DNA from 2 places in the Kitasatospora sp. NPDC059812 genome. Region 1 is predicted to be linked to the other one. Evidence: riboswitches for the same ligand, from Rfam matches in the RefSeq annotation. Region 1 holds a riboswitch; the other holds the start of a gene.

Region 1 (10,957 bases):
GCGCACAGCTCCGGCGCTCTGGGGTCCCCCCGGTCCAGGGCCGAGGCGGCCCGCCAGAGCAGCGACCTGGCCGCCTCCAGCTCCGTGGCCATGTCGGCGAGCCGGAACTGCAGCGCCTGGGCGTGCAGGAGCCGGGCGCCGAACGCCTCGCGGTCCGCCAGGTAGCGGGTGGCCCGCTCCAGGGCGTCCTGCGCTCCGCCGAGGGAGCAGGCGGCGATGCCGAGCCGGCCGCCGTTCAGCCCGTTCATGGCGATCCGGAAGCCCTCGCCCTCGGCTCCGAGGAGGCGGTCGGCCGGGAGCCGGACGCCGTCCAGCCGCACCTGGCGGGTGGGCTGGGCGTTCCAGCCCATCTTCTTCTCGTCGGGCCCGAACGAGACGCCGGCGTCGTCGCGTTCGACGACGAACGCGGACACCCCGCCGGCCCCCGGTCCGCCGGTGCGGGCCATCACCAGGTAGACCCGGGAGGCCCCTGCGCCCGAGATGAACTGCTTGACGCCGTCGAGGACCCAGTGGTCGCCGTCCCGGCGGGCTCGGGTGGTCAGTGCCGCCGCGTCCGAGCCCGCGCCGGGCTCGGTGAGGCAGTAGCTGGCGGGGGTCGCCATGGCGCTGAGGCCCGGCAGCCACCGGGCGCGCTGGGCGTCGTCGCCGTAGCGGTCGATCATCCAGGCGACCATGTTGTGGATGGACAGGTAGGCGGCGATGGACGGGCAGCCGGTGGCCAGCGCCTCGAACACCAGCACGCCGTCGGCGCGGGTGAGTCCGGAGCCGCCGGACTCCTCGCGGACGTAGACACCGGCCAGGCCGACGTCCGCCGCCTTGCGCAGCACGTCCACCGGGAAGTGCTTGGCCTGGTCCCACGCGACCGCGTTCGGCGCCAGGTGTTCGCGGGCGAAGGCCCGGGTGGTCGCCGCGATGGCGAGCTGGTCCTCTGTGAGGTCGTGCACGGCGCCCTCAGCCCATCGTCGGGATGGTGAAGCTCGCGCCCTCCTTGACCCCGGAGGGCCAGCGCGAGGTGACGGTCCGGGTGCGGGTGTAGAAGCGGATCGAGTCCGGCCCGTGCTGGTTGAGGTCGCCGAACCCGGAGCGCTTCCAGCCGCCGAAGGTGTGGTAAGCGACCGGCACGGGGATCGGCACGTTGACGCCGACCATGCCGGTGTTCACCCGGCGGGCGAAGTCCCGCGCCGTGTCGCCGTCCCGGGTGTAGACGGCCACGCCGTTGCCGAACTCGTGCTCGCCGGGCAGGCGCAGCGCCTCCTCGTAGTCGGCGGCGCGGAGCACGGTCAGGACGGGGCCGAAGATCTCCTCCCGGTAGATCCGCATGTCCGGCGTGACGCGGTCGAACAGCGAGGCGCCGAGGAAGTAGCCGTCCTCGTGCCCCTCCAGCCGGAAGTCCCGCCCGTCGACGACGAGTTCGGCGCCCTCCTCGACCCCGAGGTCCAGGTAGCCGCGGACCCGCTCCAGCGCGTCGGCGCCGACCAGCGGGCCGAAGTCCGCCGCCGGGTCGTCCGAGCGCCCGACCTTCAACGCGGCGATCCGCTCGACCAGTTTGGCCACCAGGGCGTCGGCCGTCTCCTCCCCCACCGGGACGGCCACCGAGATCGCCATGCAGCGCTCGCCGGCCGAGCCGTAGCCGGCGCCGATCAGCGCGTCCGCGGCCTGGTCGAGGTCGGCGTCCGGCATCACGACCAGGTGGTTCTTGGCGCCGCCGAAGCACTGCGCCCGCTTCCCGTGCGCGGCGGCGGTGGCGTACACGTACTGGGCGATCGGCGTGGAGCCGACGAACCCGACCGCCTGCACCCGCGGGTCCTCCAGCAGGGTGTCGACGGCCTCCTTGCCGCCGTTGACCACGTTCAGCACGCCCGGCGGCAGCCCGGCCTCCAGGAACAGCTCGGCCAGGCGCAGCGGCACCGAGGGGTCGCGCTCCGAGGGCTTGAGGACGAAGGCGTTGCCGCAGGCGATGGCGGGTGCGGCCTTCCAGAGCGGGATCATCGCGGGGAAGTTGAACGGCGTGATGCCCGCGACCACGCCGAGCGGCTGGCGCATCGAGTACACGTCGATGCCGGTGCCCGCGTTGTCGCTGAACTCGCCCTTCAGCAGGTGCGGGATGCCGGCGGCGAACTCCACGACCTCCAGGCCGCGTTGGATGTCCCCGTGGGCATCGGCCACGGTCTTGCCGTGCTCGGCGGACAGCAGCCGGGCCAGCTCCTCCTTCTCCTGCTCGACGAGTTGGAGGAAGCGCAGCAGGACGCGGGCGCGCCGCTGCGGGTTCCACGCGGCCCATGCGGGCTGGGCCTGCGCGGCGTCGGCGATCACCGCCTCGACCTCGGCCCGGCTCGCCAGCGGCACCCGGGCCTGCACCCGGCCGGTGTTGGGGTCGTACACGTCGCCGAAGCGACCGGAGGTGCCGGCGGTGGGCTTGCCGGCGACGAAGTGGGTCAGTTCTCGGACCATCGGGTTCCTTCTCTCGACAGGGGTGGGGAGAGGAGGAGGATCGGAGGCCGCCGCCGGTCGGCGGGCGCACGGTGGTGCGCCCCGCGACACGGGCGTGCGGCGGCAGAACGGAACGTCAGGGCGTCGGGGCCCCGGCGGCCGTGGGCACGGGACGACCAGGAGCGGCAGTGGAGCGGGAGCAGCCCGGAGTCATGCGTGTCGTCTCCATCCTCGTGGAAAACACGGAACACCCGCGGCCGGTATCCTGACTCCCGGATCACCGCACGCCCCCAGGCCTTCCCGGCTGGCTGCCAGTGGCCTTCGTCTGCGAGGACGAACTCCCCGGTCACAGTGGCGGGACCGTGCCGGACTCACACCGGCTTCCCTGACACCGCGGACCTGCCGTCGACCATATAGTTGGACGTCCTAGTAAGTCCAGAGGCCCGCACGCGCGTTGCGCCATCGACTTTCCACCGCGCCGAGCGGCACGTGACCGGACGGTGTCCGCAAATCAGGCGCCCGGCAGCGCGGGGCCGCGAGCCCGTAAAGTTAGCTGAGGCACACCTAAGCAACACAGGCCGGGCCCATCTTCGCCATACCGGCGCGGGCAGGCCTCGGCCGCCGACCGCTGTCGGCGCCGGAGGTGTGCCTGCCGGAGGTGTGCCTGCCGGGAGTGTGCCTTCCGGGAGTGTCGGGACAGGGAGAACGATGTGAGGGTCGGTCGGGACGCCAGGCGTCCGCACGGGGAACTGGTCGCGGACGTGCTGGCGGTGTTGTGGGCGGCCGGCGAGCCGCTGACCGCCCAGCAGGTCAAGGAGGCGCTGGACCACGGGCTGGCCCGCACCACCGTGACGACGATCCTCACGCGCCTGCACGAGAAGGGGACCCTGGTCCGCAGCCGCCCCGCGCGGTCCTTCGCCTACGCCCCGGTGGAGGACGCCGCCGGACTGGCGGCCGGGCGCATGCGTCGGGAGTTGGAGAAGGAACCCCAGCGGGACCTCGTGCTGAAGCGGTTCGTCTCCTCCCTGTCCGAGGACGACGAGGACGTCCTGCGCCGCCTGCTCCTCGATGCCCAGACCGAGGCCGAGGCCGAAGCCACGACCGCGACCGCGACCGCGACCGCGACGAACTCCGGCAGTCCCGGGCCCGAGGACGACGCATGGGCCTGATCCTGACGATCGTCGCCCTGGCCCTGCTGCTCCCCTGGGCCGCGGTGCCCGCCGCACGCCGCCTGGCCCTGCTGCTCCCTCCGCGCGAGGCCTCGCTCGCGCTCACGGGCGCGGCCGTCCTGCTGGCGGGCGGCACCGTCGCGGCACTCGCCGGGCTGTTCCACGTCCCGTTCCTGGCAGGCCTGGAGCACCTGCCGCTGTCCGGCGTCGTCGCCCGGTGGCCGGCCGTGGTGCCGGTGTCCTGCGCTGCCGGGGCCGCGCTGGCCGTCCAGGCCGTACGGCTGACGCTGCGGTGGCGCGGGCACCGCGTGCTCCTCGCCCGTGCCTGGGGCCTGACCGCTGATGCGACGGGCGACGGCGACCTGCTCGTGGTCGCGGGCAAGGACGCCGAGGCCTTCGCCCTGCCCGGCCACCGGGGGCGCCCCGGCCGCGTCGTCGTCTCGGCCGGCATGCTGAGCGCGCTGGGCCCGGCGGAGCGCGCGGTGCTCCTCGCCCACGAGCGCGCCCACCTGCGCGGGCGCCACCACCTGCTGTCCGCCGCCGTCGACCTCGCCGCCGCCGTACACCCGGCGTTGGCCCGGCTGCGGGCCGACCTCGACTACCACCTGGAACGCTGGGCCGACGAGCAGGCCGCCGCCGCGGTCGCCGACCGGCGCACCGCCGCGACCGCCATCGCCCGGGCGGCCCTGGCCGGATCGCCGTCCGGGCGCCGAACCGCCGGGCCCCTGCTGTCCGTGAGCACCGGCCCCGTGCCCCAGCGCGTCCAGGCCCTCCTGGGCCCCGCACCCGCCCGCCCGACCGGCCGCAGGGCGCACGCCGCCGTCGCCCTGGTCGCCGCCGTCACGGTCGCGGCCCTGCTCGGCGCGGCCTTGGCCTACGGGCTGCACGAGTACGTCGAGTACGCGGCCCGGACCTTGAGGGCTCACGGCACGGTCTGACGACATCGATGTAGACCAACCGTGCGGGTCCGGGTATGGTGAGGCTCGGCTTACCCGTGCGGGTCTTGGCGCAGCCGCCCGCCCGCCGGCGATCAGAGGCCGCGTTCACTCCGGCCTCCGGGCTCGGCGTCCCCGCGCGGGTGCCGCCACCATGGCCCCGGTCCGAGAACACGGCGGCCACCGGACGATGGGACCTGGCGTGTACGACGGGAGGACGGGCTCGACGAGCCCCTTCGAACAGACCGTCTACCTCCTGTCGACGGCCGGCAGGGCGGTCGACCGGCTGCTGGCCGACCGGCTCGACGCGAGGGGAATGGGCCCGGCCCATCAGGCGCTGCTGTCCGCACTCGCCCAGCTGGGGCCGCACGGGCGCCGCGACCTCATCGAGCACGCCGCCGCAACCGCAACCGCCGCAACCGGGACCGACTCCGCCCAGGCACTGGACGACCTCCTGTCGGCAGGCCTGGTGCACTCCATGGTCGTCCAGATCGGCGGGCGGCAGGAGGTGCTGACGATCACCCCGGCCGGGCAGGCAGCGCTGGACGTGCTGCACGACGACGCATCCGCCGTCCAAGGCGACCTGCTCGCCTCGTTGACGAAGGGCCAGCGCGCCGAACTCAACTCCCTGCTGCGGCGGGTGTGCACGGCGGCCGCCCGCGGCGCGGGACACCGCACACCCTCGCCCTCGGGCCCCGGCTGGGTGCTCACCGGCGGACAGCGCCGACGGTGGATCTCCGAGTAGGAGTCAGCGGACGCCGGCGGGCTGCTGCGCGGTGAGCGGTGCGGAGTGGGGGCCCGCGAGAGGCAGGACGTGGTCGGCGTGGCCGGTGACGAGGGGGAGGTCATGGCTGACGAGGACCACCGCCAGGCCCCGGCTGGTGCGCAGGTCGTCGAGAAGGTCCATGAGCGCGGCGGCGGTGTCGGTGTCGAGGGCGGAGGTGACCTCGTCGCAGAGCAGGACGTCGGGTTCGGCGGCCAGGGCGCGGGCGAGGGAGACGCGCTGGCGTTGGCCGCCGGAGAGTTCGTGGGGGTGGCGAGTCGCGTAGTGCGGGGGCAGGCCGACGGCGGTGAGCAGTTCGGCGACGCGCTCCTCGCACCGGGCGGCGGGAAGGCCGAAGTGCAGCTTCAGCGGCCGGGTGAGGGTGGCACCGACGGTGTGGGCCGGGTTGAGGGCGCCGAGGGGGTTCTGGGGGACGAGCTGGATGCGGCGGCGCTGGTCGCGGCTGCGGCGCCGGTAGGACGGGGCCAGGTGTTCGCCGTGGAGGATGACGCTGCCGGACTCGGGCCGGTGAAGGCCGGCCAGGGTGCGCAGCAGCGTGCTCTTGCCGCATCCGGACGGGCCGGTGATCCCGGTCAGCGTGCCGGGCATCAGGACGAGGTCGACGGCGGCGAAGACGCGGTGGCGGGTGCGGACCGTGCCGATGCCGGCGCTGAGCGCCTTCACCTCCACGACGGGCGGCATTCCGGAGGCGGCCCTGGTACGAACGCGTGCGGCCTGCACGGCCGTTGCCGGCACAACCCCGGCCACAGCCCCAGCCACCGCCGCAGCCGGGGCCACAGCCGGGGCCGCAGGAAGGCGGTCGGGCCACAGGGCCAGAACGTCGTCGGCGCAGCGGGCGACGAAGTCGGGGTCGTGGCTGGTGAGGGCGATGGCGAGGCCGTCGGAGTCGGCGATCTCGCGCAGCAGGTCGGCGATGTCGTCGCGCAGGGCCGGGTCGAGGCCAGCGGTGGGTTCGTCGAGGAGGAGGATCTCGGGCCGTCGGGCGAGGGCGCGGGCAAGCGCGACACGCCGCTGCTGACCGCCGGACAGGCCTGCGGGGCGGCGGTGTTCGAGGCGCTCGCCGGCCGGCAGGCGGACGGCACGCAGCAGGTCGGGTACGGAGGTTCGGCGGCGGTCGGCGGCGGTCTCGGTCAGGAGGCGGTCGACGCGCATGCGCGGGTTGAGGTCCGAGCCCGGGTCCTGGCCGACGAAGGCGAGCTTGTGGCGGCGAAGGCGGCGCAGGTCCTCGGGCGGGAGGGCGAGGATGTCGTGGCCGAGGACGTCGAGGGTGCCGGTGGTGACGCGGGCGCCTGGTGGGAGGGCTCCGACCAGGGCGCGCAGGAGGGTGGTCTTGCCGGCGCCGGAGGGGCCGGTGACGGCGGTGACCCGGCCCGGGGTGAGGGTGAGGGTGGCGTCGGTGAGCAGGGGCGTGTCCGCGAGGGCGATGGACAGGCCCGTAACGCGGGCGGCGGGGGCGGTGGTGCTCACAGCGGGGTCTCCGGGGTCGGCCGGGCGGGGGCGAGGGCTTCGGCGGCGAGGTTGACGCTGATGGCGAGCAGCCCGATGGCCAGGCACGGCGCGCCGACCGCCCAGGGGTTGAGGGTGATCCCGGCGGCGTTCTCGCGGATCATCAACGCCCAGTCGGCTTCCGGGGGTTGGGGGCCGAGCTGGAGGAAGGCGGCGACCGAGACGATGTAGACGCCTTCGACGAAGCGCAGGCCGAACAGGGCGAGGAGGGTGGAGCGCAGGTTGGGCAGCACCTCGCGGACCGTCAGGTGCCACAGGCGTTCGCCGCCGACGGCCGCGGCCTCGACGTAGCCGGTGGCGGCGATGGGGGCGGCTGCCGCGGCGACGATGCGCACGGCGTAGGGAATGCCCAGGAGGGTGGCGGCGGCTGCGACGGCCAGGCGTCCCCCGGCGGGCCAGGCCAGGGCGATGAGCATGATGGCGAGGACGGAGGGCAGGAGGATCGTCAGGTCGGCGGCGCGTTCGATCCACCGGCCGAGCCGGGGCCGCAGGACGGCGAGGATGCCGAGGACGGTGGCCGCCGCCGTGACGACCAGGGCGATGGCCACGGCTGTGGCGATCAGGGGTGCGCCGCCGGTCAGCAGGCGGCTGAGGACGTCGCGGCCGAGCTGGTCACCGCCGAGCGGCGCGTCGCCGCCGGCTTCGGCGTAGGGGAAGGTGACGGGGGTGTCGATGGGGTGAGGGGCGAGGAGCGGTCCGGCGAGGGCGAGGAGGACGAGCATGAGCGCGGGGACGGCGCGGACGAGCACGTGCCTCCTTCGCCGGGTGGCGGGCGCGGGGGCCGCTGCGGTCGGGGCATCGGCGGTCATCGGCGCTCCTCTCCGAGGGCGGTGGTGCGGATGAGGTCGGCCAGCAGCAGGAGCAGGCTGATGGCGGCGCCGGCCGCGGCCACGACTCCGGCGACGAGCGGGGTGTCACGGTCGGCGATGGCCCCGGCCAGGACGGCGCCGATGCCGGGGTAGTTGAAGAGGGTCTCGACGACGACGGTGCCGCCCAGCAGCATGCCGGCGGAGGTGGCGATGCCGACGGCGATGGCGGACAGGGCGCCGGGGAGCATGTGGTGGCTGAGGATGCGTCGGCGCGCGAGGCCGTCGAGGACGGCGGCCTGGACGTGCGGCAGCGCGGCCTGGTCGGCGAGCGCGCCGCGCACGATGCGGGTGTTCCAGCCGATCTGGGGGACGGCCAGTGAGAGCACCGGCAGGACGAGCATGGTCCAGGACTCGGGGGCTCCGTCGGGGCCGGTGAGGGTGACGGCGGGCAGCCAGCCGGTCCACTGGGACAGCAGGAGCAGGAGGGCGACGGAGACGACGAACTCCGGGAGGGCGAACGCGGCGGTGGAGGCGGCGTCGATGGCGCGGTCGGCGCGTCCGCCGGGGCGCAGGGCGGCCCGGCTCCCGAGCGCGAGGGCGCCGATGGTGCTCAGGGCGAGGGCGAGGGTGCCCAGGAGCAGGGTGTTGGGGAAGGGGCCGGCGAGGATGTCGGTGACGTGCTGGCCGCGCGCGGTGACGCCGAGGTCGCCGGTGGGCAGGCCGGTCATCCAGTCCCAGAAGCGTTCGGCCACCGGGCGGTCGAGCCCGAGGGCGCTGCGGCGGGCGGCGAGGTCGGCGGCGGTGACCCCGCGCTCGGCGGTCGCGCCGGCGGCGTCGCCCGGGAGCAGCTCGACGGCGGCGAAGACGCCGGCGAGCAGGACGACGAGCAGGGCCAGGCGCCGGGCCGCCTGCCGGGCGACCCGGCCCGCACCGGGGAGGATGCGGGCCGGGGTGCCCTGCGGCGCGCGGGCGCCGGCCGGCTGAAGCGTGGTCAACGCGCCAGCCAGGTCTTGTCGAGCTGGACGCGGCCGTAGCCGGGAAGCCTGGGCAGGTCGCGCACGGCGGCTCCGGCGAGGTCGATGCCGTCGGCCATGCCCCACAGCAGGTAGCCGGACTCGGCGAACTCGATCTCCTGGAGCCGGTGCAGCAGCTTGTCGCGCGCGGCGGCGTCGGCGGTGCCCATGGCCGTGCGGTAGGCCTCGTCGAATGCGGGGTCCTTGAAGGCGGACTCGTTCTGGCCGGCGTCGGAGAGCATCGTCTTGGAGGCGAAGAAGACGACCGAGTCGTTGGTGCCCCAGTACGTCGTGTAGAGCGGCGCCTTGAGCCAGGTGGCGTCCCAGAAGACCTTGGAGTCCTGCTTCACGACGTTGATCTTCACGCCGGCCTCGCGGACCTGGGTGGCGAACAGGGTCGCGGACTCGGCGAGGCCGGAGACGTCCTCGGTGGTGATCAGGTCGTAGGTCCGGGAGGTGTCGAACCCGGCGTCGGAGAGCAGTTGCTTGGCCTTGGCGAGGTCGCGCCCCCGCTGCGGTATGTCCTTGGCGAAGGCCGGGTCGCCGGTGCCGAGGATGTCGTTGGCGACGCTGCCGTAGCCGGAGAGGACCTGCTTGACCATGGCGTCGCGGTCGACCGCCAGCTTCAGGGCCTCGCGCACCCGTGCGTCGGCGAACGGGCCGTCGGCGGTGCGCATGACGACGGGCATCGCCATGTCGTTGGGGCGGCGCAGGATCTGGACGTCCTTGCGGGCCTCGGCGGTGCGGGCGGCGACGGCGCCGACGTTGGAGGCGAGGTCGATCTGCCCGGCGAGCAGGGCGTTGGCCATGGCCTGCGGGCTCTCGAACAGGCGCACCTCGACGGCGTCGAGCAGCACCTTGCCGCCGTACCAGTTGTCGTTGCGCACCAGCCGGGCGTTGCCGTCGCGGTACCAGTCGAGCTTGAACGGGCCGGTGCCGGGGGCGCCGGCGATCGCGTCGTCCTTGGTGTCCTTCTTCAGGACGAAGGTGGTCAGACGGGTCAGCAGCGGCAGATCCGCGTTGGGGTAGTCGGAGACCAGGACGACGGTCTTCGCGTCCTCGGCCCTGATGCCCGCGGGCTGGATGCCGGGCAGCCGGCTCTTGCCCGCCGGGGTGTTGCGCAGGCGCTGCAGCGACCAGACCACGTCGGCGGCGGTGACCGGGGTGCCGTCGTGGAACGTCGCGCCGTCGGCGATCGTGAAGCGCCAGGTCTTCAGGTCCTCCGACGGCTTCCAGGAGGCCAGGCGCGGGACGGTGTTGGCGGTGGATCCGGGAACGGCCAGCGTGTCGTAGAGCAGACTGATGATCAGGTAGTCGCTCTCGTTGGCCTGCGTGCCGTGCGGGTCACGGGTGATCGCGGAGGCCTTGCCGAGAGCACCGACCTTCAGCGTCCCCCCGGCGCGGGGCTGCGAGGACACCGCGCCCGCGGATGCGGCGTCCTTGGATCCGCCCGCGCCACTGCCGCAGGCGGCGAGCGCACCGGCCGCCCCGATACCGGCACCGGCCCACAGCAGCTCTCGTCTGGTGACGCCCACGTTCGTTCCTCGATTCGGGTTGAGCTCGATTTGCTTAGGTTTACCTACCCTAAGTTTGAGACAGGTCGCAAGCCGCCCGACGGAGCGCACCGGCCCACCGGGCGTGCGCCCCCCTGCCGCAAACAGCAATCCGAGCAGCGGAGTTGCCCCCGCGCGGCAGGTGCGCCACCACCCCGAACTGAGACTACGTAAATGTAGACATCTGATCGGGTAAGGCTTGCCTTACTTCGAAGTCGTTGTTACGTTTCCTGTCGTCCGGCCGTCCGAGCCGACCCGGACCCCACGCCTCACGCGCTGCTCCCGCCCGCCGTCCCGCACCGGCGCGGTGATGCCGCGTGCCCGCAACACCTTCTCCCCACCCCTGCCCACGGAAGGCCCCGCCGTGCCCACCTGCCCTGCCCCGGTACGCCGTCTCGACACCGCCGCCACCGCGGAACTGACCGCCACCGCCGCCAAGCTGCTGGACTTCCACGGCTCCGCCACCAGCCCCCGCCTGCTGGCCGACCTGCCCGTGATGTGCGCCCAGCTCAGCCGCGAACTCCGGCACGCGCTGCGCCCCGTGGACACCGCCGACGGCCTGTTCGTGCTGCGCGGACTGCACCCGGACGACACGGAGCTGGGCCCGACGCCCGGCCACTGGTCGGCCGTCGGGGACGCGGGCGCGCTGTGGGACGTCGTGCTGCTGCTCGTCTCCACGCTGATGGGGACCCCGATCGCCTGGGACGGCCAGCAGGAAGGCCGGTTCGTACACAACATCGTCCCCTCCCCCGGCCACG
Region 2 (3,533 bases), on a different contig from region 1:
CGGGGCCGCAGCCGTCGGGGGCCGCCGCGCCGCCGCCGGTGCCGCCCGTTCCGGCCCCTGTTCCCGCCGCTGCGCCGCCGGCTCCGGCCGCTCCGGTGCCGCCTGCTCCCGTGCCGCCCGCTCCGGCTCCTGTCTCCGCGCCCGCTCCGGCCGCACCCGCGCCCGCGCCCAGTGCGCCGGTCCCCGTCGGGGCCACCGGGCACTTCGTGCTGCCTTCCGGCGCGCCCGTGCAACTCCCCGCCCACCCGCCGCAGCGGCACGCGCCCGCCAGTCCGATCGCCGTCCTGCTGATCGGCCCGGCCGGGGCGGGCAAGACCACCGTCGCCCGGTACTGGGCCGAGCGCCGGCCCAGCCCGACCGCGCACATCAGCCTGGACGACGTCCGCGAGTGGGTGCAGTCCGGCTTCGCCAACCCGCAGTCCGGCTGGAACAACGCCTCCGAGGCGCAGTACCGGCTGGCCCGCCGCACCTGCGGCTTCGCCTGCCGCAACTACCTCGCCAACGGCATCTCCTGCATCATCGACGACGCCGTCTTCCCGGACCGCCCGGCCATCGGCCTCGGCGGCTGGAAGCGGCACATCGGCCCCGGCATGATCCCGGTCGTGCTGCTGCCCAGCCTGGACTCCGTGCTGCACCGCAACGCCCGGCGCGGCGGCACCCGGCGGCTCGGTGACGAGGAGGTGGCGCGGATCCACGGCCGGATGGCCGGCTGGTACAACTCCGGGCTGCCGATCATCGACAACTCGTACCTGGACGTGGCCGGCACCGCCGCCGAGCTGGACCGCGTCATCCTGGCCCGGCTGATGGGCATGCCGGTCCGCTGACCTGCGACGATCCGGCGCTGTCGGTGCCGACTGCGATGATGTGCGGGTCCTGTCGAACCACCCCGGGGGAGCTGACGCCCGTGCCGGAAGGCCACATCATCCACCGCCTCGCCGCCGAGAACCGGAAGGCCTTCGGCGGCCGCCCGGTCGAGGTGTCCAGCCCGCAGGGCCGGTTCGCCGACGAGGCCAAGGCCATCGACGGGCAGCTGCTCACCGCGGCCGAAGCCGTCGGCAAGCACCTGTTCCTCGGCTTCGAGGAGGGCGGCTGGGTGCACGTCCACCTCGGCCTCTACGGCGGCTTCGCCTTCGGCACCGGGCCCGCGCCCGAGCCGGTCGGCCTGGTCCGGCTGCGGCTGGCCAACGACGACGGCTACGCCGATCTGCGCGGCCCCAACACCTGCGCGCTGGTCACCGGCGCGGAGAAGGCCGCCGTCGCCGCCCGGCTGGGCCCCGACCCGCTGCGCGCCGACGCCGATCCGCAGGCCGCCTGGCGCCGGATATCGGCGAGCCGGACGACCGTCGCCGCGCTGCTGATGGACCAGAAGGTGCTGGCCGGGGTGGGCAACGTCTACCGGGCCGAGGTGCTGTTCCGCCACGGGATCAACCCGCACCGCGCCGGCCGCGACCTCACCCGGGGCGAGTGGGACGCGATCTGGGCCGACCTGGTCGCCCTGATGCGCGAGGGCGTCGGCGCGGGCCGGATCGACACCGTCCGCCCCGAGCACACCCCCGAGGCGATGGGCCGCCCGCCGCGCGTCGACGACCACGGCGGCGAGGTGTACGTCTACCGGCGGGCCGCGATGCCCTGCCTGGTCTGCGGCACCGACGTCCGGGCGGAGCAGCACGCCGCGCGCAACCTCTTCTGGTGCCCCGCCTGCCAGGCGGCCTGACCGGGTCCGCGGTTGCTCCGGCCGGGCCCCGGCGTGTCCTCCGGGGGGCCGGTCAGCCGACGGCCGCGGTGGGCTCGTGGTGTTCGGCGGCGGCGCACGCGTCGAGGAGGGGGCGCATGGCCTCGTCCACGAGCCGGTAGCGCACGACCCGCCCGTCCTTGTCCCCGGTGACCACGCCCGCGGTGCGGAGCAGCCGCAGGGCCTGGGACACGGCGGGGTCGCGCATGCCGGTGGCGACGGCGAGGTCGGAGACGGCGAGCGGGCCGGCCCGGTGGAGGGCGAGCAGGAGGGCGAGCCGCCCGGGGTCGGCGAGCAGGGAGAACCGCTCGGCCCAGGTGCGGACGTGCGCGGGGTCGCCGATCGCGGCGATGGCCTCGCAGACCCGGTGTCCGTCGATGGTGCGGTGGCCCGCGCGGTCGGCCGGTACGAGATGCATGCGCACATTGTTGCAGGAGGGGGCCTGTGATCCTGGACACCTGCGCAGGTGCGCAGCCTTGCAAGGGTGGGTCCTGGCCCCTACGGTGTTCCCCGCCGTGGTGCTCGGGAAGACCGGTGACGGATCCTCAGGGGTCCCAGTCCGGAGCGGCCCTCGCCACTGTGATCGGGCCATCGTGATCGTCGACGATGGAGAGACGTCCGTACCCACGACGCCACTGGGAGCCTCGCGCACCTGGGAAGGCGGGTACGGGACCCCCGTAAGCCAGGAGACCGGCCACGGCATCTCACGAAGTGTTTCCACGAGGTGCTGGAGCGTGACCCGAATGACCCTGCCCGAAACCGCCGCCGCCGAGGCGCCGGCGACACCGTCCGTGCTGCCCACGTTCCGCTGGAAGCGCGAGGACACCGTTCGCACGGCCGGGCTGATGGGGGTGATCCTGGCCATGCACGTGGTGGCGTTCGGGACGCTCATCTTCCTGGTCGCGCCCCACAACTACGCGGTCGGCACCCAGGTCTTCGGCGTGGGCCTGGGGATCACCGCGTACACCCTCGGCATGCGGCACGCCTTCGACGCCGACCACATCGCGGTGATCGACAACACCACCCGCAAGCTGATGGCGGACGGCAAGCGGCCGGTCTCGGTCGGCTTCTGGTTCGCCCTCGGGCACTCCTCGATGGTGGTGCTGATGGCCGCCCTGGTGGCGGGCGGCGCGCAGCTGGCCAGCACGCTGATGGACGACGACTCGACCACCCACAAGTGGCTCGGGATGGTCGGCACGACGGCCTCCGGCGCGTTCCTCTACCTGATCGGCGCGCTCAACCTGGCCGCGCTGCTCGGCATCCTCAAGGTGTTCCGGGCGATGCGGGCCGGGTCGTACGACGAGGCGCAGCTGGAGGAGCACCTCAACTCGCGCGGCTTCATGGCCCGGGTGCTGAACCGGGCGACCCGCTCGATCACCCGGCCCGGGCAGATGTTCCCGGTGGGCATGGTGCTGGGGCTGGGCTTCGACACCGCGACCGAGGTCACTCTGATGGTGATGGCCGGGTCGGGCGCGGCGGCCGGGCTGCCCTGGTACGCGATCGTCTGCCTGCCGCTGCTGTTCGCGGCCGGGATGAGCCTGTTCGACACCCTGGACGGGACGTTCATGAACTTCGCGTACCAGTGGGCCTTCGCCAACCCGGTCCGGAAGGTCTACTACAACCTGACGATCACCGGGCTGTCGATCGCGGTGGCCTTCGTCATCGGCACCATCGAGCTGGTCGGCGTGCTGCACGAGAAGCTCGATCTGACCGACCCGGTCACCGGCTGGATCGCGGGCATCTCGCTGGACAACGTCGGCTACGCGATCGCCGGGCTGTTCGTGGTGGTCTGGGCCGCGGC

The links. Region 1 has a riboswitch for cobalamin ahead of ACFV6D_RS21835 (CoA-acylating methylmalonate-semialdehyde dehydrogenase). Riboswitches for the same ligand answer to the same signal wherever they lie in the genome.
Region 2: another riboswitch for cobalamin. It lies ahead of ACFV6D_RS13070 (HoxN/HupN/NixA family nickel/cobalt transporter); the one in region 1 lies ahead of ACFV6D_RS21835 (CoA-acylating methylmalonate-semialdehyde dehydrogenase).

Annotation. Positions count from the first base shown of each region.
Region 1 is NZ_JBHWIO010000043.1:35,710-46,666, reverse strand. It holds gene ACFV6D_RS21840 (acyl-CoA dehydrogenase family protein) at 1-944, opposite strand, end outside; gene ACFV6D_RS21835 (CoA-acylating methylmalonate-semialdehyde dehydrogenase) at 952-2,451, opposite strand; cobalamin riboswitch at 2,668-2,859, opposite strand; gene ACFV6D_RS21830 (BlaI/MecI/CopY family transcriptional regulator) at 3,141-3,599, shown strand; gene ACFV6D_RS21825 (M48 family metalloprotease) at 3,590-4,537, shown strand; gene ACFV6D_RS21820 (MarR family winged helix-turn-helix transcriptional regulator) at 4,737-5,279, shown strand; gene ACFV6D_RS21815 (ABC transporter ATP-binding protein) at 5,283-6,785, opposite strand; gene ACFV6D_RS21810 (ABC transporter permease) at 6,782-7,633, opposite strand; gene ACFV6D_RS21805 (ABC transporter permease) at 7,630-8,628, opposite strand; gene ACFV6D_RS21800 (ABC transporter substrate-binding protein) at 8,625-10,181, opposite strand; gene ACFV6D_RS21795 (TauD/TfdA family dioxygenase) at 10,564-10,957, shown strand, end outside.
Region 2 is NZ_JBHWIO010000020.1:120-3,652, forward strand. It holds gene ACFV6D_RS13055 (AAA family ATPase) at 1-824, shown strand, start outside; gene ACFV6D_RS13060 (Fpg/Nei family DNA glycosylase) at 905-1,714, shown strand; gene ACFV6D_RS13065 (metalloregulator ArsR/SmtB family transcription factor) at 1,767-2,150, opposite strand; cobalamin riboswitch at 2,232-2,446, shown strand; gene ACFV6D_RS13070 (HoxN/HupN/NixA family nickel/cobalt transporter) at 2,476-3,533, shown strand, end outside.